Regions from separate parts of the Cupriavidus sp. 30B13 genome, predicted to be linked through region 2. Evidence: predicted binding sites of a transcription regulator. Region 2 holds the regulator's gene; the other holds the start of a gene.
The links. Region 2 encodes NrdR, which represses ribonucleotide reductase genes. Its sites were predicted from a motif close to CACNANATNTNGTG; they were not measured.
Positions count from the first base shown of each region.

Region 1: ACKI2N_RS16780 (ribonucleoside-diphosphate reductase subunit alpha) is a predicted target of NrdR. The motif match lies at 6,556-6,569, and genes of this name have one in related genera.

Region 1 covers NZ_CP188223.1:3,652,607-3,667,773, forward strand. The annotation lists gene ACKI2N_RS16760 (LysR family transcriptional regulator) at 1-543, opposite strand, end outside; gene ACKI2N_RS16765 (DMT family transporter) at 715-1,698, shown strand; gene ACKI2N_RS16770 (thioredoxin family protein) at 1,695-2,021, shown strand; gene ACKI2N_RS16775 (ribonucleotide-diphosphate reductase subunit beta) at 2,116-3,315, opposite strand; gene ACKI2N_RS16780 (ribonucleoside-diphosphate reductase subunit alpha) at 3,391-6,333, opposite strand; gene ampD (1,6-anhydro-N-acetylmuramyl-L-alanine amidase AmpD) at 6,846-7,469, opposite strand; gene ACKI2N_RS16790 (sigma-54-dependent transcriptional regulator) at 7,462-9,057, opposite strand; gene ACKI2N_RS16795 (sensor histidine kinase) at 9,099-11,168, opposite strand; gene ACKI2N_RS16800 (PP0621 family protein) at 11,165-11,419, opposite strand; gene ACKI2N_RS16805 (cytochrome C assembly family protein) at 11,427-12,353, opposite strand; gene ffh (signal recognition particle protein) at 12,514-13,908, shown strand; gene ACKI2N_RS16815 (hypoxanthine-guanine phosphoribosyltransferase) at 13,980-14,522, shown strand; gene ACKI2N_RS16820 (LysE family translocator) at 14,506-15,126, opposite strand.
Region 2 covers NZ_CP188223.1:3,118,830-3,133,996, forward strand. The annotation lists gene ACKI2N_RS14370 (MFS transporter) at 1-762, shown strand, start outside; gene ybgF (tol-pal system protein YbgF) at 860-1,618, opposite strand; gene pal (peptidoglycan-associated lipoprotein Pal) at 1,637-2,149, opposite strand; gene tolB (Tol-Pal system beta propeller repeat protein TolB) at 2,177-3,472, opposite strand; gene tolA (cell envelope integrity protein TolA) at 3,593-4,696, opposite strand; gene tolR (protein TolR) at 4,725-5,162, opposite strand; gene tolQ (protein TolQ) at 5,230-5,913, opposite strand; gene ybgC (tol-pal system-associated acyl-CoA thioesterase) at 5,910-6,314, opposite strand; ZMP/ZTP riboswitch at 6,477-6,576, shown strand; gene glyA (serine hydroxymethyltransferase) at 6,694-7,941, shown strand; gene nrdR (transcriptional regulator NrdR) at 8,101-8,568, shown strand; gene ACKI2N_RS14420 (GspH/FimT family pseudopilin) at 8,727-9,425, shown strand; gene pilV (type IV pilus modification protein PilV) at 9,430-9,963, shown strand; gene ACKI2N_RS14430 (PilW family protein) at 9,960-10,814, shown strand; gene ACKI2N_RS14435 (pilus assembly PilX family protein) at 10,823-11,425, shown strand; gene ACKI2N_RS14440 (pilus assembly protein) at 11,484-15,167, shown strand, end outside.

The sequences.
Region 1 (15,167 bases), 530 kb from region 2:
GTGCGCGCGCAGGTAGGCCGGCGACGCGCACAGCACCCAGCGCACCGCGCCGAGCCGCCGCCCCGCCAGCCCCGGCGGCGGCCGCTCGGTCAGCCGGATCACGAGGTCGAGGTCGTGCTCGAGCGGATCGGCCTCATGGTCGGTAAACACCAGCCGCAGGTCGATGCCGCCGTGGGCGCGCAGGAATCCCGGCACCAGCGGATGGATCACCGTCTTGGCGAACGCGGTCGGCGCGCTCACGCTGACCGTGCCCTGCGGCCGCGCGGCCAGCTGGCCCGCGGCATCCACCGCGCCCGCGGCCGCGCTCACCATGTCGCGGCAATGGCGGTACACCTGCGCGCCCGACTCCGTCATGCGCAGCTTGCGCGTGGAGCGCTCCAGCAGGCGCGTGGCCAGCGCTTCCTCCAGCCGCTTGATCTGGCGGCTCACGGTCGACGGCGTGCTGCCGAGCTGGCGCGCGGCGAGCGAGAAATTGCCGGCATCCACCACACGCGCGAACACGGCCAGGTCGGGCAGCAGGGCTAGGAAATCGGTCGGGTTCATCGGCACGGGTCGGGATGAATGGGGGGCGGCGGGCGGCGGCCGGGCTGGTGACGCACGGCCTGGCGCATCTATGCATCGGCGACATAAAAGCTGTGCGCGCCAACCCGATTATCGGCGTCCACGCAAAGCCGGACAATGCCTCTCTCGCCTGTCTGCCTCCCGGAACCGCCCATGCCCGCCTCCACCACGCCCAAGCGCCTGCTGATCCTGTCCGACCTGATGCTGCTCGCCGTCGCCATCGTGTGGGGCAGCAGCTACGGCGTGGTCAAGGGCGCCCTCGCCTTCTATCCGGTGCTGGGGCTGCTGGCGCTGCGCTTCGGCATCACCTTCGTGATCCTGAGCCCCGCGCTGGCGGCGCTGCGCCAGGCCGACCGCGCCGCCTTGCGCGGCGTGCTCGGCACCGGCGTGCTGCTGCTCGGCATCTTCCTGTGCGAAACCTTCGGCGTGCTGCTCACGCGCGCGGCCAACGCGGCCTTCCTGATCAGCCTGTGCGTGGTGCTGACGCCGCTGGTGGAGTGGCTGCTGCTCAGGCGCCGCCCGGCACGCCTCGAATGGGCCGCGGTGGCGCTCTCGCTGGCGGGCGCGTGGCTGCTGGCCGGCGACGGCGCGCTCGCCTTCAACCCGGGAGACGCGCTGATCCTGGCCGCCGCGGCGCTGCGCGCGCTGATCGTCTGCGCGACCAAGCGCGTCATGCGGGCCGCGCCGTTGCCGACGCTGACGATGACCGCGGTGCAATCCGGCGTGGTGGCCGCCGGCAGCGCCGCGGTGGCGCTGGCGCTGATGCCGGCGCAGTGGCAGCCGCTGCCCGCGCTGGCCGGCCACGGCCCGTTCTGGGGCAGCGTGCTCTACCTGGTGCTGGCCTGCACGCTGTTCGCCTTCTTCGCGCAGAACTACGCCATCCGGCGCAGCAGCCCCACCCGCGTGGCCTTGCTGATGGGCAGCGAACCGGCCTTCGGCGCGCTGTTCGCCAGCCTCTGGCTGGGAGAGCGGATTTCCGCCACGGCCTGGGCCGGCGGCGGACTGATCGTGGCGGCCTCGCTGCTGGCGACGGTCCGGTTCGGCAAGGCGCAGCCCGCGCCCGGCGCGCCGCCGGCGCAGGACGGGGCGCCATCGGCTAAGCTAGCCGCTGGCACCGGCCAGGAGACCCCAGCATGACGATGACCCAGCAATATGCCGAGCACGAGCCCGCACGCGCCGAGATCGACGCCCTCAAGGGCGCCGTGCTGGTCGAGTTCGGCGCGCCCTGGTGCGGCTACTGCCAGCACGCCCAGCCGCACCTGGCCCGCGCGCTGGCCGCGCACGCGGGCGTGCGGCACTTCAAGATCGAGGACGGCAGCGGCCGGCGGCTGGGCCGCTCGTTCCACGTCAAGCTGTGGCCCACGCTGGTGTTCCTGCGCGACGGCGCGGAAGTGGCGCGGCTGGTGCGCCCGGACGGCCCCGAGGCCATCGAGCGGGCGCTGCGGCAGATCGGCGACTGACGGCCGCGCAAGGCCGGCGCGGACAAAAAAAGCCCCGCATGCCACAGGCATGCGGGGCTTGTCGGCAGTTGCCGGGCGACGGCCCGGCAGCACCTCAGTCCCAGCTCAGCGCGCCGCCGGTCTGGTACTCGATCACGCGCGTCTCGAAGAAGTTGCGTTCCTTCTTCAGGTCGATCATCTCGCTCATCCACGGGAACGGGTTTTCCTCGTTCGGGAACAGCTGCTCCAGGCCGATCTGCTGGCAGCGGCGGTTGCAGATGAAACGCAGGTAGCCCTTGAACATCGGCGCGTTCAGGCCCAGCACGCCGCGCGGCATGGTGTCCTCGGCGTAGCGGTATTCCAGGTCCACCGCCTTCTTGAACAGCTCGGTGATCTCGGCCTTGAACTCGTTGGTCCACAGGTGCGGGTTCTCGAGCTTGATCTGGTTGATCAGGTCGATGCCGAAATTGCAGTGCAGCGACTCGTCGCGCAGGATGTACTGGTACTGCTCGGCGGCGCCGGTCATCTTGTTCTGGCGGCCCATCGCCAGGATCTGCGTGAAGCCGACATAGAAGAACAGGCCTTCCATGATGCAGGCGAACACGATCAGCGACTTGAGCAGCTTCTGGTCGTTCTCGGGCGTGCCAGTGGTGAAGGCCGGGTCGGTCAGCGTGTCGATGAACGGGATCAGGAACTCGTCCTTGTCGCGGATCGACTGCACCTCGTGGTACGCGTTGAAGATCTCGGCTTCGTTGAGGCCGAGCGACTCCACGATGTACTGGTAGGCGTGCGTGTGGATCGCTTCCTCGAAGGCCTGGCGCAGCAGGTACTGGCGGCATTCCGGCGCGGTGATCTGGCGGTAGGTGCCCAGCACGATGTTGTTGGCGGCCAGCGAGTCGGCGGTGACGAAGAAGCCGAGGTTGCGCTTGATGATGCGGCGCTCGTCTTCGGTCAGGCCGTTCGGGTCCTTCCACAGCGCGATGTCGCGCGACATGTTGATTTCCTGCGGCATCCAGTGGTTGGCGCAGCCGGCCAGGTACTTTTCCCAGGCCCACTTGTACTTGAACGGCACCAGCTGGTTGACGTCGGTCGAGCCGTTGATCACGCGCTTGTCGGCGGCGTTGACGCGGCGGTCGCTTTGCACGGCGGCGGCGTTCGGGTGGTTGCCGAGGATGCCCGAGCCGGCCGGCTGGGTGGCGGCGGGCGGCAGCACGCCTTGCTGGTCGGCGCCGAGGCCGGCCTGCAGGGCGGGTTGGGGAGCGGGCTGCGGTGCAGCCGGCGGGGTGGCTTGAACGTCGTCGTCCCAGCTCAGCATGGTGTGGTTCTCCGTGGAATTCTCTAGTGGGCCGCACCCGCGGCCCACTCTGGGCTTGCGGGGGCGGCTTTCAGCTTACTGGCAGGCTTCGCACTCTTCGAAGCCGGGGTCGCCCGGACGCATGGTGCAGACCGCGCCCTCGGCTTCCGGCATGGCCGGCGCGGAGGCCGCGGCGCGGTCCAGGCCGGAGGCGGCCAGGCCGCCGTCGCTGCCCGACGACACGGCGTTGAGCGAGCCGCGCGACACGGTGGATTTCTCCACGTGCGTGGCCGCCATGGTGCGCAGGTAGTACGTGGTCTTCAGGCCGCGCAGCCAGGCTTGCTTGTAGGTGTCGTCCAGCTTCTTGCCCGAGGCGCCGGCCATGTAGATGTTCAGCGACTGGGCCTGGTCGATCCACTTCTGGCGGCGGCTGGCCGCTTCCACCAGCCAGCTCGGCTCGACTTCGAACGCGGTGGCGTAGATGTCGCGCAGGTCCTGCGGGATGCGGTCGATGCGCGACAGCGAGCCGTCGAAGTACTTCAGGTCGGCGACCATGACCTCGTCCCACAGGCCGCGCGCCTTGAGGTCGCGCACCAGGTAGTCGTTGACCACGGTGAACTCGCCCGACAGGTTGGACTTCACGTACAGGTTCTGGAAGGTCGGCTCGATGCAGGCCGACACGCCGATGATGTTCGAGATCGTGGCCGTCGGCGCGATCGCGATGCAGTTCGAGTTGCGCATGCCGTGCTGCTTGATGCGCGCGCGCAGGCCGGTCCAGTCCATCGACGAGGACATGTCGACTTCCAGGTAGCCGCCGCGTTCCTCGGCCAGCAGCTTGAGCGAGTCCTGCGGCAGGATGCCGCGGTCCCACAGCGAGCCGTCATAGCTGCTGTAGCGGCCGCGCTCCTCGGCCAGCTCGGTCGAGGCCAGGTAGGCGTAGTAGCACACCGCTTCCATCGAGGTGTCGGCGAACTTGACGGCCGCGTCGCTGGCGTACGGCAGGCGCAGCACGTGCAGGCAGTCCTGGAAGCCCATGATGCCCATGCCGACCGGGCGGTGGCGCAGGTTGGAGTTCTTCGCCTTGTCGACCGCGTAGTAGTTGATGTCGATCACGTTGTCGAGCATGCGCATGGCGGTGCGGATGGTCTTCTCGAGCTTGGCGTGGTCGAGCGCCTGGGTGCCGTCGGCCTGCTGCTTCAGGTGGGCCACCAGGTTCACCGAGCCCAGGTTGCACACGGCGATCTCGCTCTCGTTGGTGTTGAGCGTGATTTCCGTGCACAGGTTGGAGCTGTGCACCACGCCCACGTGCTGCTGCGGGCTGCGGATGTTGCACGGATCCTTGAAGGTGATCCACGGGTGGCCGGTCTCGAACAGCATGCCCAGCATCTTGCGCCACAGCTGCATGGCGGGGATCTTCTTGAACAGCTTCAGTTCGCCGCTGGCGGCCTTGGCTTCGTAGCCGAGGTAGGCCGCCTCGAAGGCGCGGCCTACCTTGTCGTGCAGGTCCGGGCAGGTGGCCGGCGAGAACAGCGTCCATTCGCCGTTTTCCATCACGCGCTTCATGAACAGGTCGGGAATCCAGTTCGCCGTGTTCATGTCGTGGGTGCGGCGGCGGTCGTCGCCGGTGTTCTTGCGCAGTTCGAGGAATTCCTCGATGTCCAGGTGCCAGGTTTCCAGGTAGGCGCATACCGCGCCCTTGCGCTTGCCGCCCTGGTTGACCGCCACCGCGGTGTCGTTGACCACCTTCAGGAACGGCACCACGCCCTGCGACTTGCCGTTGGTGCCCTTGATGTGCGAGCCGAGCGCGCGCACGTTGGTCCAGTCGTTGCCCAGGCCGCCGGCGAACTTGGACAGCAGCGCGTTTTCCTTGAGCGCTTCGTAGATGCCTTCGAGGTCGTCCGACACGGTGGTCAGGTAGCACGACGACAGCTGCGAGCGGCGCGTGCCCGAGTTGAACAGGGTCGGCGTGGACGACATGAAGTCGAACGACGACAGCAGCTGGTAGAACTCGATGGCGCGGCCTTCGCGGTCCTTCTCGTTCAGCGCCAGGCCCATGGCCACGCGCATGAAGAAGGCCTGCGGCATTTCGATGCGCACTTCGTCCACGTGGAGGAAGTAGCGGTCGTACAGGGTCTGCAGGCCGAGGTAGTTGAACTGGAAGTCGCGCTGGGCGTCCAGCGCGGCGCCCAGGCGGGCCAGGTCGAAGGTGGCCAGCTTTTCGTCGAGCAGCTCGGCTTCGATGCCGCGCGCGATGAACTTGGGGAAGTAGTCGGCGTAGCGCGACACCATTTCGGTCTGGGTCACTTCGGCGCCCAGGATTTCCTTGCGGATGGTGTGCAGCAGGATGCGCGCGGTGACCTGGCTGTAGGCCGGGTCCTTCTCGATCAGGGTACGCGCGGCCAGGATGGCCGAGTCGTAGACCTGGGTCATGGGCACGCCGTCGTACAGGTTCTTGAGCGTTTCCTTGAGGATCGGCTCGGCGCTGACGGCGTCGCCGAGGCCCGAGCAGGCGTTGTCGATCAGCGCGTGCAGCGAGCTCACGTCGAGCACGCGGGCCACGCCGCCGTCGGTCACGTTGAAGGTGGCGCCGCCTTCCTGCACGCGGGCAACCGCCTGGGCATTGGCCTGGGCGCGTTCCTGGGTGCGCTTCTCGCGGTACAGCACGTAGGAGCGGGCCACTTCATGCTCGCCCGAGCGCATCAGCGCCAGCTCGACATGGTCCTGCACGTCTTCGATATGGAAGGTGCCGCCGCTCGGGCGGCTGCGCAGCAGCGCGCGCACCACGTTCTGGGTGACCAGCTCGACCACTTCGCGCACGCGCGCGGAAGCGGCGCCCTGCCCGCCGTTGACGGCCAGGAAGGCCTTGGTCACGGCCACCGAGATCTTGCTCGGCTCGAACGCCACCACGGCGCCGTTGCGGCGGATGATCTTGTAGTCCTGGTAGTTGCCAGCGCCGGCAGCAGCGGGGCTCGACTGCGGGTTGGCTGCGACACCGGCGGCGACGGCGCCGGTGGAAAATTCGTTCTGGGCTGTCTGCATGAGGAACTCCTGTTCTTACCCGTGTTTTATGAGTGACAAAGAGCCCCGAGCAAAAAGACGCAAGACAGGAAAGGCTCGCCTGGCCCTGACCGGCCGGGGCGAACTGCATTGCTGGATTCTGCTGGGACTCTTGTGACGCGCCAGTCCTCGGGCGGACCGCACGCAACGCGCTGTAGCGCCGCGGCGGCAACTGCACACCTAGGCCGGCTCCCCGAAAAGCACCACTAGATATAGTGGTCGATGCGAAAAACTGGACTAAGTATAGTGAAATGAAGCGGCTTGACCAGTCTTGACAAGCGGCTTTTTGAAGCGGAGCCGGTGACGGCGGCGGCATGTGGCACCGTGCCGAACCCGCCAGCCCAAGAGACGCAAGGGATTCGGCCCGTCGGTGCGTTACCGCCCGATGAAAAGAAATTTTTTCGATTGCCCGGGCCGCTTCGATAGGGGCCGGACTTTATCAGGGTTTTCCCGTGTCCGCTCGATGCCCCCAGAGCGCGTGCCGCGCGCTTGCTTCAGGGCCGGTCTTTGCGGTAGGGCAGCATGCCGGCAGCCACGCCGGCGGCGGCCGCGAAGGCGGTCCAGTCGAAATGCGGGCCCGGATCGGTCTTGCGCCCGGGGGCGATATCGCTGTGGCCGGCCAGCGCGCGCACCGGATAGGCGGCGAGCAGCGCACGTACCAGCGCCGCGGCGGTGTGGTATTGCGCCAACGTGAACGGCTGGTCGTCGCTGCCTTCGATCTCGATGCCGATGGAAAAGTCGTTGCAGCGCGGCCGGCCGAGGAACTCGGACTGCCCGGCGTGCCAGGCCCGGTCCAGGCACGACACGAACTGCACCAGCTCGCCCGTGCGCGTCACCAGGAAATGCGCCGAGACACGCACATCGTGGATGGTGGCGAAAAACGGATGACGCGCGGGATCGAGCCGGTTCTGGAAGAAGGCCTCGATGTCGCCGCTGCCGAACTGGCCGGGCGGCAGGCTGATGTTGTGGATCACCACCAGCTCCACCGGCAGGCCGGCCGGGCGCGCATCGAAATTGGGCGACGGCACGCGGCGCGCGGCCGGCACCCAGCCCGACGGGTCGGGGCCGAAGGCGGCCGGGGCGGCGGGCGCCGGGCCGCCATGGACGTGCTCAGGCATCGCGCCCTCCGTGGGCAGCGGCATCCAGGCCCTCGCCGCCGGCGTCGTCGGCGGCATCCTCGCGGCCTTCGCGGATGCCCAGTTGCTGGATGCGGTAGCGCAGCTGGCGGAAGCTCAGGCCCAGCAGCGGCGCCGCCGCGGTGCGGTTGAAGCCGGTCTGCTGCAGCGCCTGCAGGATGAGGTCGCGTTCGAGCGCCTCGAGCCGGCCGGTCAGGTCGATCGGGAAGGTCACGCGCGCGGCCTCGGCGGCGCCGTCGCTGACCGGCGCGGGCTCGCCGTACGCGTCCGGCATCTCGGCGCGGCCGCCGGGGCGGGGCTCGGGCTGGAAGCCGGCAGCCACGGCCGGCGGCGGCGGGCTGCCCGGCGGCGCGGCGGGCGGCGCGCCGGCCTCCAGCGGGCCGAGGTCGCCCTCCTCGATGGCGTCGCCCTCGGCAAAGGCATAGGCGCGCTCGAGCAGGTTCTCCAGCTCGCGCACATTGCCCGGGAACGGATATTCCGCCAGGCGCTGCCGCGCGGCCGTCGACAGCCGCCTGGGGTGCCGGTCGCCATAGCGCACCGCCAGGTGCTCCAGGATGGCGTCGGACAGCACCGGCAGGTCCTCGCGCCGCTCGCGCAGCGTGGGCATGCGCAGCGCCAGCACGTTGAGCCGGTAGAACAGGTCCTGGCGGAACTGGCCGGCGGCCACCATCGCGGCCAGGTCCTTGTGGCTGGCGCACAGCACGCGCACGTCGACGTTTTCCTCGCGGCTGGCGCCGATCTTGCGCACGCGCCGCTCCTGCAGCACGCGCAGCAGCTTGACCTGCATGGCCAGCGGCAGGTCCGCCACCTCGTCGAGCAGCAGCGTGCCGCCGTTGGCGGCCTGGAAGAAACCGCCGCGCTCGGCGTCGGCGCCGGTGAAGGCGCCCTTCACGTAGCCGAAGAACTCGGACTCCATCAGCGTCTCGGGGATGGCGCCGCAGTTCACCGCCACGAACGGATGCGAGGCGCGCGTGCTGATGGCGTGGATGGCGCGCGCGGCGCGCTCCTTGCCGCTGCCCGACTCGCCGCTGATGACGATCGGCGCCATGCTGCGCGCCAGCCGCGACAGCGAGCGGCGCACCTCGTGCATGGCCGCCGAATGCCCGGGCAGCAGGTTGAAGGCGAGGTCCGCGGTGCCCGCCGCGGCACCGGCGCCATCGCCGTCGCCGCCCTCGGCCTGGTCGCGCTGCTGGCGCCCCAGCGCGTTGAGGATCAGGTTGCGCAGCTGTTCCAGCGAAACCGGCTTGGCGATGTAGTCGAAGGCGCCGGCCTTGAGCGCTTCCACCGCGTTGTCGGCGCTGCCGTAGGCGGTGATCACGGCTACCGGCACGCGCTCGGGCGCGCTGGAGAGCTGGCGCACGATGTCGATGCCCTGGCCGTCGCCCAGGCGCATGTCGGTGAGCACCAGGCTATAGCGGCGCGCGGCGAGCTGTTCGCGCGCCTCGGCCAGCGAGCCCGCCAGGACCACGTCGTGGCCCATGCGGCGGATCGAGATGTCGAGCAGTTCTCGCAGGTCGGCCTCGTCGTCGATGACGAGGATCGGATCGGGGCCTGGCGTCTTGAGGGACATGGATCTGGCGCGTGGTGAGGCGGGAGGCGGACGGGAAGCGGTCAGCCGCCGGCTTGGTCCGGCGCGTGGATGCGCAGGGTCAGCACGAAGGCCTTGGCCGGCAGTGTATCGCGTGCGGCGGGGGCCAGCATGCCGGTGCTTGCCAGCAGCGCGTCGAGCGAGATGGTGCCGTAGCGCACCTGGGCGTCGTTGGCGCCGCACAGTTCGCGCGCCATGAACAGGCCCAGGCCGGTGCCCTGCGCGTTGCTGGTGAAGAACGGCTCGAACAGCGTGCGCTGGTGCTCGCGCGAGACCTCCACGCCATCATTCCAGACGATCAGCTCGGCGTGGTGCTGGTCCAGCGCGTGGGCCAGCAGGCGGATCGCGCCGGGCAGGCGGCTGCAGTAGCGCCACGCATTGTCGAGCAGGTTGCCGAGCACCTGCTGCAACTGCGAGGAATCGAAGATGACCGGGCGCGCCACGTCCACCGTGAGCCGCACCGCGTTGGCGTTGATCTCGGCCGGGCGCGGCGTGCGGCTCGCGCCCATCGGGTCGTGGGTGGCGGAGCGCGCGCGCATTTCCAGCCGCCAGCGGTCGACGATCTCGGGCAGCGCCTGGTTCAGGTCGACCACGGTGCGCTCGGTGCGCGGGCGGCGCGACATCTGCAGCACGTCCGACACCACCTGGTCGAGCCGCTGCACGTTGTCGTGGATGATGCGCAGCAGGCGCGCGTCCACGTCGCCGTCGGGGCGCCCGCGCCCGGTCTCGGACAGCAGCTCGCTGGCCTGGCTGATGGCGGCCAGCGGATTGCGGATCTGGTGCGCCACGCTGGCCACCAGCCGGCCCATGGCGGCCAGCTTTTCCTGCTGCACCTGCTCGGCGATGCGCTCCCAGCTTTCGATATGGACCAGCACGGTGTCGCGCATCTCGCTGCGCAGCAGCGCTTCGTCCTCGGGCCGCCAGGCCATGGCCTCGTTCTGGGCGATGGCCAGGCGCAGCCGCGCGGCCGCCTCGGGCGTGAGCTCGTTCCAGGTGGCGGTGTCCATGGCCTGCTGCGCGCTCAGCGAGACCGACAGCGACGAGGCGAAGGTCGAGCGCAGGCTGGCCAGTCCCGGCAGCAGGAAACGCAGGCGCAGGCGCGTGTGCAGGATCGGGCCGCGCCCCGAGGACGGCCGCGACGGCAGCGGCAGCAACTGCAGGATGCGCGGCGCGTCGTCCTTGCTGCGCACCCAGTCGCGCAGCATCTCCATGAGCGGCTGCAGGCGCGGGATCTGGCGCAGGTCGAACAGGGCGTCGCGCCCGGTGCCGGGCGTGGTGGCGGCCTTGCCGCGCTCGGCCGGCTGCACGCCGAGCAGCACCACCGCGGCCGGGTTGGCGGCCACCACCGCGCCGTTGGCGCGCAGCAGCATCACGCCGTCCTGCATGTCGTTGACCATCAGCCGGTTGACCAGCTGCTGCAGGCGCAGCTCCTGCTCGCGCGCCAGCGCCAGGCGCTCCTGCGCGAGCTGGCGGTTGGCCAGCAGGTACATCAGCGAGGCCGCGATCATGAACACCAGGCCGTACAGCCCGGAGCCCAGCAGGCCGGCGTCGGCCTGGTGCAGCAGCAGGGTCTGCGCGAACGGGCTGCTCATCACCACCAGCGCCGAGACCGCCGCGGCGGACAGCGCGAACAGCAGGCTGGTGAGCGCGCCGGCCTGCAGCGCCGGCAGCAGGAAGATCATGGCCATGCCTTCGCTGCGGTAGCCCTGGGCGTGGAAGATCAGGCCGAGCAGGACCAGGTCGGCCAGCACCTGCATGTGCACGCGCAGGTGGAAGCCGCGCCGCCACCACAGCGCCGCGGCGGTCATGGCAAGCGCCATCAGCGCATAAGGCACCGCCAGCGGCAGCGCCGCCTGGCCCTGGCCCAGCGCCTGCGCCAGCCGCTCGGTCTCGGCGCGCTGGGCCGGCAGCCAGGCGTAGCCCAGCAGCAGCGCGGCCACCGCCAGGCGGGCCCAGCAGAAATAGCGCAGCAGGCGCCAGTGGAATTCAGGAGGCTCGGGCCGCCGCCACAGCGCGGCGACGGCGCCCCAGGCGCCGGCGCGGGTCCGGGACCGGAGCTGGGCCTGGGACTGGGACGCGGCGGGCCCCTTCATGCGGCGGCGTCGTCCGCGTCGCTGTCCGGCGGCAGGTGGGCGCGCCGGCAATAGTGCAGGCCGCGGTAGGCGATGGCCTCGCCGCGCGGCAGGTGCACGGCGCAGCGCGCGCATTGCACCATGGCTTCCTGCGGCGCCGCGGGCGGGCGCGGCCGGACGGCGCGCCGGCTGGCCTGGCGCTCTTCGGCGCGCTGGCGCAGCCACCAGAGGCAACCCAGCAACACGGCCAGGACGAGGACGATGCGTGCCATGCGGGGATCAGAGCCGGTGCAGGATGACTTCGATGACGAAACGGCTGCCCACGTAGGCCAGCAGCAGGATGCCGAACGAGGCGATCACCCAGCGCAGCGCCGTGCGCCCGCGCCAGCCGTAGAAGCTGCGCCCGGCCAGGATGCCGGCGAACATCACCCACGACAGCAGCGCGAACACGGTCTTGTGGTCCAGCCGGAAGGCGCGCCCGAACAGTTGCTCGGAGAACAGCAGGCCCGACAGGATGGTCAGGGTCAGCAGCACGAAACCCGCGCCGATCAGGCGGAACAGCAGCTTTTCCAGCGTCAGCAGCGGCGGCAGCAGGTCCAGCCAGCGGCCCACCCACTGCGCCGGCGCCGCGCCCTCGGCGGCCTGCGGCGAGCGGTTGAAGCCATGCAGGCGGCGCTCGGCCAGCAGCATCAGGAAGGCGTGGAAGGCGGCCAGCGTGAACAGCCCGTACGCCACGTTGGCGATGACGAAGTGCAGCTTGAACAGCGGCGCGGCGGCGTAGCCGAGGATCTGCGCGCCCGGGAAGGCCAGCGGGATCAGGCTGGCCAGCATCGCCACCGGGAACACGATCAGCCCGAGCCCGGCCAGCGAGAAGAAGAAGCTCTCGATCCAGTAGATGCCCACGCCCAGCCACAGCATGGCCGACAGCGCGAAGGCAAAGCCGAACATCATGCGGTCGGCCGGGAAGATGGTCTCGTGCAGCAGCAGGCCGTGGCTGGCCAGCGCGGCCAGCATCAGCACATGCCACCAGGCCGGGCGCCCCTCCCCGCGCGTGCCGCCGCCCTGCAGCAGCATGGTGGCGGTGGCGCCCCCCGCGGCGCCGCCGGCGGCGCCGGCAGCCGCCAGTTGCGGATTGCGCGTCGCCCAGCCGTGAAAGGCCAGGCCGCAATAGAGAAGTGCCGTCAAGGCATACAGTACAATGGCCATTTGCACAGTTTACCCTAGCGCCCCCGCCCCGGTGGCGCCGCGCTTGAGCCGCGCTCGAGCCGCGCGTGAGCCTGGCCCGGAACCTGCGCCCGGCCTCGCAAGGCGCCGGCCCCGCGCCGCCCAGGCCCCGAAACAAGCCCTACCCCCGGACTTCTCTGCCATGCTGGACAATCTCACTCAACGCCTGGCGCGGGTCGTCAAGACCATGCGCGGCGAGGCTCGCCTGACCGAAGCCAATACCGCCGAAATGCTGCGCGAGGTGCGCCTGGCCATGCTGGAGGCCGACGTGGCCCTGCCGGTGGTGCGCGAATTCATCGCCCGCGTGAAGGAAAAGGCGCTGGGCGAGGACGTGGTGTCCAGCCTCACCCCCGGCCAGGCCCTGGTGGGCGTGGTGCAACGCGAGCTGACCGCCGTCATCGGCGGCGAGGAAAGCCTCACGGCCGGCGACAAGAGCGGCGAGCTGAACCTGGCCGTGCAGCCGCCCGCCATCATCCTGATGGCCGGCCTGCAGGGCGCCGGCAAGACCACCACCGTGGGCAAGCTGGCCAAGTGGCTCAAGGAAAACAAGAAGAAGAAAGTGCTGACGGTGTCGTGCGACGTCTACCGCCCCGCCGCCATCGCCCAGCTCAAGACCGTGTCCGAGCAGGTCGGCGCCGACTTCTTCCCCTCCCAGCCGGACCAGAAGCCGGTGGACATCGCGCGCGCGGCGGTGGACTGGGCGCGCAAGCACTACCACGACGTGCTGATCGTCGACACGGCCGGACGCCTGGGCATCGACGAGGCCATGATGCAGGAAATCGCCGCCCTGCACGCCGAGCTCAAGCCCGCCGAAACCCTGTTCGTGGTCGACGCCATGCTGGGCCAGGACGCGGTCAACACGGCGCGCGCGTTCCATGACGCGCTGCCGCTGACCGGCGTGGTGCTGACCAAGCTCGACGGCGATGCGCGCGGCGGCGCGGCACTGTCGGTGCGCCACATCACCGGCCGGCCGATCAAGTTCGTCGGCGTGGGCGAGAAGCTCGACGGCCTCGAGCCGTTCTACCCCGAGCGCATGGCCCAGCGCATCCTGGGCATGGGCGACATCCTCGCGCTGGTCGAGGAAGCCCAGCGCGGCGTGGACATGGAAGCGGCCGAGAAGCTGGCCAAGAAGATCAAGAAGACGGGCGGCTTCGACCTCGAGGACTTCAAGACCCAGATCGGCCAGATGAAGAAGATGGGCGGCCTGGGCAGCCTGGTGGACAAGCTGCCGGCGCAGTTCGCCCAGCAGGCCCAGGGCGCCAACATGGACGTGGCGGAAAAGCAGGTGCGCCGCATGGAAGGCATCATCAACAGCATGACCGCCGCCGAGCGCGCCAAGCCCGAGCTGATCAAAGCCAGCCGCAAGCGCCGCATCGCGGCCGGCGCCGGCGTGCCGGTGCAGGAGGTCAACCGCCTGCTCAACCAGTTCGACCAGATGCAGGGCATGATGAAAAAGCTCAAGGGCGGCGGCATGATGAAGATGATGCGCTCGATGGGCGCGATGAAGGGCGGCATGAAGGGCCTCTTCAATCGCTGAGCGAAGCGCCCGATGAACCGCCGGGCCGCCGGCAGCAACGCATAAAGACAGTCAGAGACAGGATCGACATCATGATGAGCGCCGAACAGGCCCGCGAACTGTGGGCCAACTCCGAGGAAATCGTCAGCGCGCAAGCGGTGCAGGATTCGCTGGACCGCATGGCCGCCGAGATCACGGCCAGGATGGGCGACACCTTCCCACTGGTGCTGTCGGTGATGGGCGGCGCGGTGGTCTTCACCGGCATGCTGCTGCCCAAGCTGGCATTCCCGCTGGAGTTCGACTACATCCACCTCTCGCGCTACAACAACAAGACGGTGGGCGGCGAGATGCAATGGCGCGTGGCGCCGCGCGAGTCGGTCAAGGACCGCACCGTGCTGGTGCTGGACGACATCCTCGACGAAGGCGAGACCATGGCGGCGATCCGCCAGCGCATCATGGACATGGGCGCCACCAACGTCTACGCCGCGGTGCTGTGCGAGAAGGTGCTGCAAAAGCCCAAGCCCATGCACCCGGATTTCTGCGGCTTCACAGTGCCCGAGCGCTACGTCTTCGGCTGCGGCATGGACGCCCACGGCTACTGGCGCAACCTGCCCGCCATCAGGGCCTTGCGCTGACGATCGGCCACAGCGAGGCCAGCAGCAGCAGCGCCATCGCCACGTTGAACACGCGCAGCACGCGCGGCTGCGCCAGCCAGCGCCGCAAGGCCGAGCCGAACACCGCCCACATCGCCACGCTCGGCAGGTTGATCACGGCGAACACCCCGGCCAGCAGCAGCACGTTGAGCCACACGTTGCCGTGCAGCACATAGGTGCTGCACGCGCCCACCGCCATCACCCACGCCTTGGGGTTGACCCACTGGAACGCCGCGGCCCGCAGGAAGCCCATCGGCCGCGCCGCCTGGCGCTCCTGCATGCCGCCGGAGGTGGCCAGCTGCCACGCCAGCCACGCCAGGTAGAGCGCCGCCACCACGCGCAGGACCGTCCAGGTCCAGGGCAAGGCGGCGAACAGCGAACCCAGCCCGAGCCCGACCACCGCCACCATGAGGGCGAAGCCCAGGCTGATGCCGAGGATGTGCGGCACCGTGCGCGCGAAGCCGAAATTGACGCCGGACGCGAGCACCATCGTATTGTTGGGGCCGGGCGTGATCGACGACACGAGGGCGAACACGCAGAAGGCGGCGAACACGCCGGATCCGGCAACGAGCTGGGGAACTGCCATGACTGACTCCATCGGGGGGCGGACAATGAGGCAACCCAGTC
Region 2 (15,167 bases):
GCGCTGCCGGCGTTCTTCGTGCTTTACCTGCGCCGCGGCGTGGACGAGTCGGAGAAATGGATCGAGGCCGTGCGCAACAAGCGCTGGGGCGCCACCGAAGGCAGCACCGCGCCCGCCGGCGAAGCGGGCAAGCGTCCCTTCACGCTGACCCAGATCTTCCGCGAGCGCGAGGCCGCGCGCCGCATCGCGCTGACCACGGCGCTGTCGATCGTGACCATCGTCGGCTGGTGGGCGGTTTCCAGCTGGCTGCCGGTCTACACCGGAGCGCTGGCCGCGGCAGGCCACGTCGAGAACCCGCAGCGCTGGATCTCCTCGGTCAACATCACCTATACCATCGGTGCCATCGTGGCCTACATGGCATCGGGCTTCATCATCGATGCGGTGGGCAGGCGCTGGTTCCTGTTCTTCACGTTCGCGGGCTCGCTGCTGACCACGGTCATGGCCTACGCCTGGGTCGGCACCGTGCAGCAGATGCAGATCGTCGCGCCCATCAACGGCTTCTTCACGCTGGGCTGCGCGTTCGCCTGGCTGGCGATCTACCCGGCCGAACTGTTCACCGCCTCGGTGCGCTCGACCTCGGTCAGCTTCGTCTTCAACTCGGCGCGCCTGATCGCGTGGTTCTTCCCGATCCTGTCGGGCACGCTCATCAAGTCGTTCGGCGGCGTGGCGCAGGCCGCCCTGATCTTCGGCTCGGTCTACGTGCTGGGCATGGTGCTGCCGTGGTTCCTGCCCGAAACCAAGGACCAGGACCTGCCCGAATAGGCGCGGCGCCCGCGCGCGGAGCGCGGACATGGAAAAGGCCGCCAGTGTCGCCACTGGCGGCCTTTCGCCGTTCTTCTTCCCGCCGGCTGCCGGCGTCTTACTTCAGCGTCTTGAGGCGATTGCTCGCCGCCTGCGCGCCCTCGGTGCCGGGGTACTTCGCCACCACCTGTTCCAGGGTCTTGCGGGCCGCGGGCTTCTGGCCGGACTCGAGCTGGTTGTTGGCGATGGCGATCAGCGCGTCGGGCACCTTGGGGTGGTCCGGATACGCCTGCACCATGTTCTGCAGCACCGTGGTGGAGCCGCGGTAATCGCGCTGCGCGTACAGCGAGTTGCCGAGCCAGAACTGCGCCAGCGGCACGTACGGGCTCTGCGGGTACTTCTTGATGAAGCCCGCGAAGACGTTGCCGGCGCCCTTGAAGTCCCCGGTCTGGAACTGCTTGAGCGCGGCATCGTACTCGGTCTTCTCGCCAGGCTGGGACAAGCCCTCGCGGCCATCCACGGTGACCTGCTGCGGCTCGAATTTCTTCAGGCGCGCATCGAGGTCGGCGTAGTAGTCCTTCTGCTGCTTCTGCAGGGTGGCCACCTCGTTCTGCAGCATCTCGTTCTGGCCGCGCAGCCGCGCCACTTCCTGGCGCAGGCCTTCCAGCTGGTTCTGCATGTCCAGCTGGGCGCGGCTGTTCTGGTCGATGCGCTGCGACGCCGTTGCCTGGAAGCCGTTGAACTGATCGCGCATGGTGACGATGGCGCGGCGCGCCTCGTCATCGTCGAATACGCCGGCCCGTGCCTGCGCGGCCGGCAGCAGGCCGGCGCAGGACATCGCAGTGAGCAATACCAATTTGGAGACGCGTGCGTTCATGAGGTGCCTGTGCGCGGATTAGTACGTGATGTCCGCGCGGCGGTTCTCCGCCCAGGCGGCTTCGTCGTGGCCGGTGGCCTTGGGCTTTTCCTTGCCCAGGCTGACGGCTTCCATCTGGGTGTCGGGCACGCCCAGCGAGGACAGCGAGCGGCGCACGGCCTCGGCGCGCTTCTGGCCCAGCGCCAGGTTGTATTCGCTGGTGCCGCGTTCGTCGGTGTTGCCCTGGATCAGGATGCGGCGGCCCTTGTTGGCGGCCAGGTACTTGGCGTGCTCCGACAGCAGGCCCTGGTAGTCCGACTTGACGCTGTAGCTGTCGAAGTCGAAGTACACGCTGCGCTTGGCCAGCGGGCTGTTCGGATCGTTCAGCGGATCGCGCGAGACGTCCACCGGCGCCACGGCGCGGGCATCGGTGGTCGGCGCGCCCTTGTTGGCGCCGGCGTTGGCGGTGTCGTCCAGCTTGACGCCGGAGCTGCAGGCGCCCAGCGCCAGCAGGGCGGCTACGGCAAGGGTCTTGCTCATCATTTGGGTCATGGCGTGATACTCCTCGTTATTGCATCGTTATTGCATGAATGGACCCCAGGACGGCTCGCGAACCTCGCCGGACTGGAGGGACAGAACCTGCCGGGTGCGCCCGTCAGTGGATACCGCCGCCAGCACCGAGCGACCTCCCACCCGGGTGGCATAGAGAATGTACTTGCCGTTCGCGGCGAAGCTGGGGGCCTCGTCGTTGGCGGTGTCGGTCAGCGAGGTGACGTCGCCGCTGCCCAGGTCCATCAGCTGCAGCTTGAAGCCGCCGCTGCGGGTGATGAAGGCCAGTTGCTTGCCGTCGGGCGAAATGCGAGGGCTGACGTTGTAGCTGCCCTTGAAGGTCACGCGCTGGGCCGCGCCGGCGTCTTCGCCGCCCGCGGGCATGCGGTAGATCTGCGGCGCGCCGCCGCGGTCGCTGGTGAAATAGATGCTGCGGCCGTCCGGCGCGTATTGCGGCTCGGTGTCGATGGCGCTGCTACGCGTCAGGCGCTTGAGGCCGGAGCCGTCGGCATTGACCTGGTAGACCTGGGTATTGCCGTCGCGCGACAGCGCCACCGCCAGACGCTGGCCGTCGGGAGACCACGACGGCGCGCTGTTGTTGCCCTTCTGGTTCGACACCAGCGTGCGGCGCCCGGAGGCCAGGTCATGCACGTAGACCACCGGCTTCTTGGCCTCGAAGGAAACGTAGGCGACCTTGGTGCCGTCCGGCGACCACGACGGCGAGATGATCGGCTCGTTGCTGGTCAGCGCGACCTGCGAGTTCTGGCCGTCCGAATCGGAAATCAGCAGCTGGTAGCGGCCGCCGACGCGCGCCACGTAGGACAGGCGCGTGGCGAACACGCCGCGCTCGCCGAGCAGTTTCTCGTAGATGTAGTCGGCGATCTTGTGGCCGGTGACGCGCAGCTGGCCGGCGCTGACCGTGAAGGCCAGGCCGCCGAGGCTCTGCCCCTTCTGCGTGTCGTAGAGGCGGAAGCGCACGTCGTACTGGCCGTTGCCGGTCGGGGTCACGCTGCCGGCCACGAAGGCATCGGCGCCGCGCGACTTCCAGCTGCCCAGGTCGACGCTGGCCGATTCGGCCACGGTGGCGCCCGCCACGTCGACGTTGCGGAAGCGGCCGCTGCGCTGCAGGTCGCTGCGGATGATGGCGGTCAGGTTCTGCGGGGCTTGCGCCTCGCCCTGGAAATTGGCGGTGGCAATCGGGAACTGGGTGGGGCCCACGCCGGTGACTTCCACCGTGAACTGGGCCTGGGCGCCGGATGCCAGCAGCAGCAGGCCGCCGAGCAGCAGTCCCTTGATCCAGGCTATGTTCCGTTTGCAGAATCGCATATGGTTTCCTAACGAATGGTTTAACTCGCCGGCCTCGCCGTCAGGCCCGGCCATGACCGCTAGATAGTAGCCGCATCGCCGCCGGGCTTCCCTTCACTATGCATATTGTTACGTTCGGCCTCAATTGGCATGCGGGCGCAGCCGGATGTCGAAGCTCGGAGGTGCCTTGCCGTTCTCATCCTTGGGCAGCGGATCCGAGTTCTGCACCGCCTTGAGCGCGGCCTCGTCCCAGGCCGCGTTGCCGCTCGACGTCTTGACCCGGGCCGACAGCAGCGCCCCGTCCGGCGCCAGCCGGACCGCGATCACGGCCGCCAGGCTGGCCGGGAAATCTTCCGAATACCTGACGTTGGGCTGCACGCGGCGCTGCACGCGGTCCGAGTAGCCGGGCGACGCCTTGCCGCCGCTGCCGGCGCCGCTGCCCGCGCTGTTGCCGACCCCGCCCGCCCCGCCCGGCACGCCGGCGCCGCCGGCCAGGGCCTGCAGGCGCGCCAGCTCGGCATGGCGCTGCGCGTTGGCCGCGGCGCTGGCCTTCGCCTTCGCATCGGCATCCGCCTTGGCCTTCGCGTTGGCCGCGGCCTTGGCGTCCGCGCTGGCACGGGCCTTCGCGTCGGCATCGGCGCGCGCCCTGGCGTCCGCGTCGGCGCGGGCCTTGGCATCGGCGCGGGCCTTCGCGTCGGCCTCCTTGCGGTCGCGCTCGGCCTGGTCGCGGCGCTGCTGTTCCTGCTGCGCGGCCAGCTTGCGCGCGTCTTCCTTGCGCTGGGCCTCCTTGCGCAGGTCGTCCTTGCGTTGATCTTCCTTGCGCAGGTCTTCCTTGCGCTGCGCCTCCTTGCGGGCTTCCTCCTGGCGCTCGGCTTCCTGGCGCGCGCGCAGGTCGGCCTGCCGGCGCGCCTCGTCGCGGGCGGCGGCCTCGGCCTGCCGGCGCTTCTGCTGTTCGAGCGCGATGTCGGCATCCTCTTCGGCGCGCGACTTGACCGCGGGCGCGGGCGGCGCCGGGCGCGGCTGCGCCACCGGCTCGGGCGGCGCAGGCGGGGGCGGCGGCGCGACCGCCGTGTCGGGGATTTCGTCCCACAGTTCGGCTTCGGCGCCGACCGGCGTGCTGCTCTGCCAGTGCACGCCGTAATACAGCACGATGCCCAGCAGCACGTGCATGAAGAGCGCGAGCAGGAAGGAACGCAGGGTTCCCCGCTCCTTGACCGGCTGGTATGGATAGGCGGCGGTCTTCATCTCGCGCTGCGGTGTCTGTTCAACCTGCTTACTTCGACTTGACCATGAGGCCGACGCGCTTGACGCCGTCGGCCTTGAGCACCGACATCACGTCGAGCACGGACTCGTACTTGACCGAGCGGTCGGCGGCGATCACCACGGGCTGGTCGGGATTTTCGTCCTGGCGCTGGTGCACGAACGCCAGCAGGCCGTCCTTGTCGACCTTGCGGTCGAAGGCGTTGCCGGCATTGTCCTTGCCGCGCGCGGTCAGCTGGCCGTCCTCATGCACGGTCACCACGATCGGCGGCGCCTTCTGCTGCGGCGTGGCGTTGGCCACGGTAGGCAGGTCGACCACCGCCGGACTAACGATCGGTGCCGCCACCATGAAGATGACCAGCAGCACCAGCATCACGTCGATGTAGGGCACGACGTTGATCTCGGCGCTGGCCCGGCGGCGCGAGCCGCCGCGGCGCTGTATCGCTGCCATATGCGGGTTTCTCCTTGACCTTGACTATGTAACTGCGTGGACTTGTGCAAGCCGGCGAACCGGCGGGTCAGCGGGTCTGGCGCTGCAGGATATTCAGGAACTCTTCCATGAAGCTTTCGAAACGGATGGCCAGGCGATCGATCTCGGTGGCATATCGGTTGTAGGCGATCACGGCGGGAATGGCGGCGAACAGGCCGATGGCGGTGGCGACCAGCGCCTCGGCGATCCCGGGCGCCACCGATGCCAGCGTCGCCTGCTGCACGTTCGACAGGCCGCGGAATGCATTCATGATCCCCCACACGGTACCGAACAGGCCGATGTACGGGCTGACCGAACCGACCGAGGCCAGGAACGGGAGATGCGATTCCAGCACATCCATCTCGCGCTGGTAGGCCGCGCGCATGGCGCGGCGGGCGGCGTCGAGCAGCGCGCCGGCTTCGTGGTTGCGCTCGCGCGCCTTCAGGTACTCGCCCATGCCGGACTCGAAGATGCGTTCCAGCGCGCCGGTGCTGTGGCGGTTGTTGGCCGCGCTCTGGTACAGCGCCTGCAGGTCGCCGCCGGCCCAGAAGTCCCGCTCGAAGCCTTCGGTCTGGGTGCGCGCGGCGCGCAGCGCCAGGTGCTTGCGGAAAATGTATGTCCACGAGAACAGGGACATGACGAGCAGCAGCGCCATGACGGCCTGCGCCAGCAGACTGGCGTGCAGCACCAGCGAAATGATCGACAGGTCTTGCGTGACGGTCACGGGGTTCATCGGGCGGTCTTGATGGTTGCGAGGACGGGGGCGGGGATGGGGGTCGGGCGGAACGTGCTGCGGTCGACACATCCGACACGGATGGCGCCGGTGGCCAGCAATTGCTCCCCACGCCAGGCTTCCTGGGCGAATTGGACAGATGCCGGCCCGACCCGTTCAATCCGTGTGCGGATCTCGAGCAGGTCGTCCAGGCGGGCGGGGGCATTGTAGTCCACCGCCGTGCTCCTGACGATAAAGACCACGCCCGTTTCGTCCGCGAGCGCCTGCTGCCCGATGCCGAGCGAGCGCAGCCACTCGGTCCGGGCGCGCTCGAAGAATTTCAGGTAATTGGCGTAGAAAACCACGCCGCCCGCGTCGGTGTCTTCCCAGTACACCCGCAGGGCCCACACATTGTTACTCATGGCCGCGATTGTAGCGGAGAGCCGGCCCGACCCGGTGTAAACCCTTGTCTGACTTTACAACAATTACATTGTCTGACAGACAAGCCATTGATTTTATGGCGGGCCGGCCGTCTGCACCGTCTTGCAGCAAGCCAGCGCCTCGCGTAAACTGCCGCCAACCATTCCATCTTGCGCGACTGGCGAAGTCAGTGGGTACTACCACGAGGAAGCGCAAGCTCTCTGGCGCGAAGTTCGGCGCCTGCCGCTCGCCTGGGCAGCGAATGGGAAGCAGGGTGCGCCCTGTGCCGGTGCGTTTGCGCCGGCGCCGGTCGCCTGTGCCTTCCCCGCGCGCCCTACCCCGAAGCCATTCGGATCCCAATTTTTCAGACGAGTTTTCGCCATGTTCGAACGCAGCCGCTATACGATCGACCAGATCGACCCCGAGCTTTTTGCCGCCATCCAGAAGGAAGACCAGCGCCAGGAAGAACACATCGAGCTGATCGCCTCGGAAAACTACACCTCGCCGGCCGTGATGGCCGCGCAGGGCTCGCAACTGACCAACAAGTACGCCGAGGGCTATCCCGGCAAGCGCTACTACGGCGGCTGCGAGTATGTCGACATCGTCGAGCAGCTCGCCATCGACCGCGTCAAGCAGCTGTTCGGCGCAGAAGCCGCCAACGTGCAGCCCAACTCCGGCTCGCAGGCCAACCAGGGCGTGTTCTTCGCCGCGCTCAAGCCGGGCGACACCATCATGGGCATGAGCCTGGCCGAAGGCGGCCACCTGACCCACGGCATGGCGCTGAACATGAGCGGCAAGTGGTTCAACGTGGTCAGCTACGGCCTGGACGCCAACGAAGACATCGACTACGACGCGCTGGAAAAGCTGGCCCGCGAAAAGCAGCCCAAGCTGATCATCGCCGGCGCCTCGGCCTTCGCCCTGCGCATCGACTTCGAGCGCATCGCCCGCGTGGCCAAGTCGGTCGGCGCGCTGTTCATGGTCGACATGGCCCACTACGCCGGCCTGATCGCCGCCGGCGAGTACCCCAACCCGGTGCCGCACGCCGACTTCGTCACCACCACCACCCACAAGAGCCTGCGCGGCCCGCGTGGCGGCGTGATCCTGATGAAGGCCGAGCACGAGAAGGCCATCAACTCGGCCATCTTCCCCGGCATCCAGGGCGGCCCGCTGATGCACGTCATCGCCGGCAAGGCCGTGGCCTTCAAGGAAGCGCTCTCGCCGGAGTTCAAGACCTACCAGCAGCAAGTGGTCAAGAACGCCCGCGTGCTGGCCGAGACCCTGATCGAGCGCGGCCTGCGCATCGTCTCCGGCCGCACCGAAAGCCACGTGATGCTGGTCGACCTGCGCGCCAAGAAGATCACCGGCAAGGAAGCCGAGAAGGTGCTGGGCGAGGCCCACATCACGGTCAACAAGAACGCCATCCCCAACGACCCGGAAAAGCCGTTCGTCACCTCGGGCATCCGCCTGGGCTCGCCGGCCATGACCACGCGCGGCTTCAAGGAAGACGAAGCGCGCCTGGTGGCCAACCTGGTGGCCGACGTGCTGGACAACCCGCACGACGCGGCCAACATCGCCAGCGTGCGCGAGCAGGTGGCAGCCCTGACCAAGCGTTTCCCGGTCTACGGCTGACGCACTGCGCCGCCCGCCGCGCGCGGGCGGCCGGCAACCCCGTGCCGCCGCGCGGCACGGGCCTTGCCAACCCGGCCCGGCGTCTCACAGAATGACAAGATGACGAGACGCTGCCCCGCGCAGCCTGCGCCCAGGCTCAAACTTTGAAGGTGGTCAGGCATGAAATGCCCCTTTTGCGCCCATCCCAACACGCAGGTCCTGGACACGCGCATGTCGGAAGAAGGCGATACCGTGCGCCGCCGCCGCCGCTGCGAATCCTGCGACCGCCGCTTCACCACCTATGAGCGGATCGAGCGCTCCTTCCCCGCCATCGTCAAGAAGAACGGCTCGCGCGCCGACTACGTGCGCGACAAGCTGAAGGACTCCATGCGCCTGGCGCTGCGCAAGCGCCCGGTCTCGGCCGAAGCCATCGACGACGCCATTTCCCGCATCGAGGAACGGCTGCTCGGCCTGGGGGAAAAGGAAATCCCCAGCAGCCAGGTGGGCGAACTGGTCATGCGCGAGCTGCGCCGGCTCGACAAGATTGCCTATATCCGCTTCGCCTCCGTGTACCGGAGTTTCGAGGACGTGTCTGAATTCCGCGACATGCTCGACGAGTTTTCCGCGTCTACCCCTCGGAAGGGGTAGCCGAACTCCGAGGAAAGCTGTTTAATCTGCACTACCTTTAATCTGCGCCGGATATCATCTGGCGCGGTGTGGAAGGTACGGTCGACTCGCCCGCAGAGGCGAGGTACGCCAGCTAAGAATAAGAACAGATAAGAACAGTTTTTCGGACGGGAGTCACTATGGGTCAGCCTTCCTGCCAGGCGGCAGCGGGCTTGGCGACGCGTGCGCGCGCCAGGCCATTGTGGGCACCGGGGAAAGCGCCGTGCGGCAAGCGGACGGCGCTGGCCGGCTCACGCCCCTGTTTCCGGGATGCGGCTGCCGCGCCCTCTGCCCTGCGTCATCCGCGCAATCGGCCCGCTCCCTGCCGCCCGGGCGGCTTCACCCTCATCGAACTGATGGTGGCGTTGTCCGTGCTGGCCATCCTGGCGGCGGCGGCCATACCGAACTTCAGCTCCTTTCTTCATCGCAGCCGGATAACGAGCGAGTCGTCCAGGCTGGTCAGCGATATCGAGACCGCGCGCAGCGAGGCGGCACGGCGCAACGCCACCGTCACCATCTGCCCGACCATGGACGGCGCCAGCTGCACGGACGACTGGTCCAGGCGCCGCGTCATCTTCGTGGACGCCGACAACGACGGCCAGATCGGCGCCGGCGAAGAGGTCATCCGCAACAGCGATGCGCCGACCGCCCGGACCGCGATCGTCGCCAGCAACATTCCTTCCGGCACCGTGGTGCGGTTCCGCTCGTTCGGTGCGTCGACGCCGCCCAATGCCGCCTGGCAATTCTGCGAGCACGGCTCGGCAAACGACGGGCTGACGGTGTCGCTGACCGGCACCGGCCGCGCCGGCTCCCGGCAAGCCGCCTGCAGTGCGTCGTGACGCCATGAGCCGGAACGCTTTCCCCGCCGCCATGCGCCCGACGCGCCGCCAGCCCGGCCGGACCCGCGGCTTCACGCTGATCGAGGCGCTGGTCACGCTGGTCATCCTGTCGATCGGCGTGCTGGCCCTGACCGTGCTCCAGATGCACACGCTGATCGACAACCGCACGGCCTCGATGCGCAACATCGCCACCGTGATGGCCTACAACCTCGCCGACCAGATCCGCAGCAACGAGATCGCGACCAAGGCCGGCACGTACAACCTGCCGACGGCGCAGAGCACGCCCGCCTGCTATACGGCGGCGGGCTGCTCGACGGACGCGATGGCCCGCAGCAGCTTCCAGGACTGGACCGAGGACGTCGCCGCCGCGCTGCCGGGGGGCACCGGCACCGTCTGCGTCGACAGCACGCCCAACGACGGCACCGGGCCGGCCGCGCCGGCCTGCGACAACCAGCCCGGCGCGCCCTATGTCATCAAGATCTGGTGGCACGAGGACAAGGGCGCCAGCCAACTCTTCGTCACCGCGCTCGTGCCATGACCCCATCGACCCCGCGCCCGCGCCGCCATCCCCGGCCCGCCAGCACCGGCGGCTTCACGCTGGTGGAGCTGATGGTCGGCCTCGTCATCGCGATGCTGCTGATGATCGCCACCAGTTCGGTCTACCTGGCGCAACGGCGCTCCTACGACACGCAGGGCGACGTGGCCGACATCCAGGCCAACGCGCGCGCCATCGGCCAGCTCCTGCAGCGCGAGGCGCGGCAGGCCGGCTACAGCGACTTCACCTATTACAGCAACGACTTCGGCGCGGCGAATCCGCTCGACGCCACCAACGACGACGGCGTCAACACCAGCGACAGCGTGACGTTCCGCTACTTCGGCTCGTCCAAGGCCGGCGGCGACCCTGCCAAGAGCGCTTCGGAAGCCGGCGCCCCCGTGGCCGACGGCTCGGCGGTGAATTGCCTGGGCGAGAACGTCAACGGCAACTTCGAAACCGTGGAAACCTTCTCCGTGGTCAACGATGCCGCCGGCACGCCGTGGCTGCAATGCACGGTCAACGGCGCCGCCACGCCGCTGTTCTCCGGGGTCGAGTTCTTCCAGGTGCTGCTGGGCGAGGACACCGACGGCGACGAGACCATCAACCGCTACGTCCCGCCCGGCGCCGCGACCATGGGCAACGTGCGGGCCCTGCGCATCTCGATGGTGCTGCGCGGCGCCGCGCGCTCCAACCCCAAGCCGGCCTCGTTCACGCTGAACCACTTCGGCAAGGGCTACGCCGCCGCCGACAACGCGCCGGCCGGCGACGCCGGCAGCGTCGCCGTGCTGCCGGACGACGGCCGCCTGCGCAAGCACATCAGCTTCTACATCGCTGTCCGCAACCGACTGAACTAGGCACCGAGATGCGTCTCCCCACCCCGCTCCGCCGCTCCGCTCCTGCCCCACTGCCAGCACGCCGGGCGCAGCGCGGCATCTCGCTGGTGATGGTGCTGCTGTTTCTCATCATCCTGACGCTGCTCGGCGTGGCAGCCAGCCTGACGAGCCTGTCTTCCGAACGCATGGCCCGCAACTCGCGCGACCAGAACATCGCGCTGCAGGCCGCCGAAGCCGCGCTGCGGGACGCGCGCAACGACATCAGCACGGTGCGCAGCCTGTCCGGGCGCACGGGCGCCTCGCCGACCTGCGACATCCAGGGCTACAAGGGCTTCTGCGTCCCCGCCGACAGCGGCAGCCAGGTCTGGGACCTGTACCTGGAGGACACCAGCCGCTCGGTCGCGCTCGGCGAGATCACCAACCTGAGCGCGAGCCAGAAGATGCCGCTGGCGGCCGACAACAAGTCGGGCGGCGTGTCGCAGCAGCCGCGCTACATCATCGAATCGATCCCGGACATCGCAGAAGGCAGCCTGCGCGCCGGTGCTACGCAATATGTCTTCCGCGTGACCGCGCTTGGCTATGGCGCCAATCCCGCCACCAAGGTCACGGTGCAGGAAGTTGTCCGTTTCTGAGCAGTACCCGCGACCCTTACGTGTCTCCTTACCTGTCACCTTACCTGTCGGGCCCACCATGACCCAGCACATCCTTGGCAGCCTCCTCGGCCGTCCCGTCGGCCGCCTGCAGCGCGTGCTGCTGGCAGTGTCGTTCCTGCTCGCGCTCGCCTCGGCGTCCGCCGCCCAGCTGAACCTGGCCGCGCGCCCGCTCTATGCCGGCGGCAACGTCCCGCCGATGGTGATGATCGACCTGTCCAAGGACCATTCGCTGCACCAGAAGGCGTACAACGACTACACCGACCTGAACAACGACGGCGCGCTCGACACCACGTACAACAACGCCATCGACTACGCGGGGTACTTCGACTCGTACAAGTGCTACGGCTACGACAACAGCACGATCAAGGGCTTCGTGCCCAGCGCCGTCACCACCACCAAGTACTGCGACGGCACCACCTGGAGCGGCAATTTCCTGAACTGGGCCACCATGAGCCGGATCGACGAGGTGCGCAAGATCCTCTATGGCGGCACGCGCTCGACCGACACCGCCAGCGCCACCGTGCTCGAACGCGCCTTCCTGCCGATGGACGCGCACGCCTGGGCCAAGTACTACAACAACGACGCCGACATCCGGAAGCTGGTGCCGTTCAGCGACGTGGAACTGATGTCCGACATCGGCACCGTGACGTCGGGAAGCAACATCCAGATGCGGGCCAACGTCATCACCGTCAGCCTGAACTCCAACACCGGCATACAGAAGGGCGACCAGCTCCAGTTCACGGCGAAGGACTCCGGGGCCCAGGCCAACACCACGCTGACCGGCTGGGTGACCGCCACCAGCGGCAGCCAGCAGGTCAGCGTGGCCATCTACCCGGACGGCGTGTCCGATCCCAAGGGCACCGGCGCCACCTATTCGTCGTGGTCGGTCAAGAACCTGACCCGCGGCGGCCTGACCATCTGCAACGTCACGCCCGGATCCGGCAGCACCAACTCGCAGACCAACACGCAGGCGCCGGTGCTGCGCGTGGTCAAGGGCAACTATGCCACGTGGGGCGCCAGCGAGAAGTACCAGTGCAACTGGTTCAGCGAGGCCAGCAACACGCAGGGATCGTTCCTGCCGTCGATCAAGGTCGGCAACAACAACGTCTCCGTCACCGGCTCCTCCAACGGCAACCGGGCCGCGGTCTCGGGCATCAACTCGTCCGCCGAGAATCCCGATCAAACGGCGCGCGGCCTCGGCTCCGGCCAGGCCACCGGCACCTTCAACGCGCGCGTGCAGGTCTGCGTGGCGGGCCTGATCGGCACCGAGAACTGCAAGCAGTACGGCACCACCTACAAGCCCTACGGGCTGCTGCAGAAGTACGGCGAGACCGGGCAGATGCTGTTCGGCCTGATGACCGGCACCTACGACAAGAACATCTCGGGCGGCGTGCTGCGCCGGAACGTGACCAATTTCGCGCAGGAGATCAACCCGGACAACGGCACCTTCCTGTTCTCCGGCAACAACGCCGTCAAGGGCATCGTCTGGAACATCGACCACCTGCGCCCGTACGGGTACAACTACGGCGACGGCAGCTACGTCAACGCGGACAAGTGCAACTACCAGCAGACCGGCATCGTCTCGAGCGGCGGCAGCACCTCGCAGAACCAGCCTGCCAATGAAGGCAACTGCTCCACCTGGGGCAACCCGATCTCCGAGATCTATCTCGAAACGTTGCGCTACTTCGCGGGCAAGTCGCCGGACAGCCGCTTTGCCGCCAGCGGCAATGGCAAGGACGCCACGCTCAACCTCACCAATCCGGGCTGGGCGAACCCGCTCGACCTGCCCGCCACCAACCCCGGCAAGGCGCCCTACTGCTCGCCGCTGAACGCGCTCGTGTTCAACTCCAGCGTCACCTCCTACGACGGCGACCAGCTCGACAAGTTCTCCGACCTCAACACCACCGGCAGCGTCAGCCCCTGGACCGACAAGGTGGGCGCCGGCGAAGGCGTCGACGGCACTGCGACATGGTTCGCCGGCGGCGTGGGCTCGGTGATCGACAACATGTGCTCGGCCAAGGCGGTCTCCAAGTTCAGCGACGTGCTCGGCATCTGCCCCGAAGGCCCGTCGCAGAAAGGCACGTTCCAGATCGCCGGCGCCGCGCTGTTCGCCCACATGAACCGGATCCGCGACGGAAAGGCGCTGGGCGTGCCGGACGGCGACCAGAAATCGCTGAAGGTCTCGACCTACGCGGTGCAGCTTGCCACCACCACGCCCAAGATCAGCGTCAACGTGAACGGCAAGACGGTCACCATCATGCCGTCCTACCAGTTGCACCCGAGCGGCGTCACGCCCAGCAACGGCACGCTGGTGGACTTCAAGGTCATCTACCAGACCGCCACCAGCGGCAAGTTCTACGTCAACTGGGAAGACTCCATCGCGGGCGGCGACTACGACCAGGACGTGTGGGGCACGCTGACCTACAGCGTCAGCGGCGACACCATCAAGATCTCGACCAAGGTGGTCTCCGCGTCCACCTCCAACGGGCAGGGCTTCGGCTACGCGGTCTCCGGCACCAACAAGGACGGCACGCACTTCCACTCCGGCATCCTGGGCTTCAGCTACACCGATCCGGCCAACGTCACGGTGACGCCGTCCGGCTCGCAGCTCAACGCCAGCGGCGGCTGCAGCAACTGCGTGCTGGGCGACCCGGAAACCAGCGTCACCTACACCGCCAACGGCAAGAGCGGCTCGCAGTTCCTGGACCCGCTGTACTACGCGGCGAAGTGGGGCGGCTTCAAGGACCTGAACGGCTCGAACACGCCGGACCAGGTCTCCGAGTGGGACGTGCGGCTGTCCGACGGCAGCGGCGGTGCCGACGGCCTGCCCGACAACTACTTCTACGCCACCAACCCGGGCGCGCTCTCGGCGGCGCTGGAGCGCGCGTTCCTGTCCATCCTCCAGACCTCGTCGGCCGCGTCGGTGGCGACCAACTCGTCGTCGCTGACCACGGGCTCGCGCATCTACCAGGCCCGCTTCAACGGCACCGACTGGTCCGGCCAGCTGCTGGCCTACGCGGTCGACCTGAATGGCGTGCTGCAGAATCCCGCGCTGTGGGACGCGGGGCTGCTGCTCAAGGGCGCCGTCGCCAACAACCGCAAGATCCTGTCCTACGACAGCGCGGCCGGCAGCGGCATCCCGTTCCGCTGGGGCAATCTGCCTTCGGCATACCAGACCGCGCTCAACCTCACCGACGCCCAGGGCCAGGCGCGCCTGAACTGGCTGCGCGGCGACCAGAGCAACGAAGGCGACGCCCAGGGCAAGTTCCGCGTGCGGCCCAACACGCTGCTGGGCGACATCGTCAACTCCAGCCCGCAGTATGTCGGCGCGCCCAATGCCGGCCTGGCCGACATCGGCTACGCGGCCTTCGTCGCCAACAAGCGCAACCGCAAGCCGATGCTGTACGTCGGCGCCAACGACGGCATGCTGCACGCCTTCTCCGCCAACCCCAGCACGGACGCCGGCTCCGACGCCGGCAAGGAACTGTTCGCCTACGTGCCGTCGCCGCTGTACGGCACGCTGGCCAAACTGACCGATACCGGCTACACCCACGCCTACTACGTCGACGGCACCCCCGCCGCCGGCGACGCGCTGGTCAACAACAGCTGGAAGACAGTGCTGGTGGGCGGCCTGGGCGCGGGCGGCAAGGGCATCTACGCGCTGGACGTGACCGATCCCGAAGCGATCGCCGAAGGCACGGCGGCCAGCACCGTGCTGTGG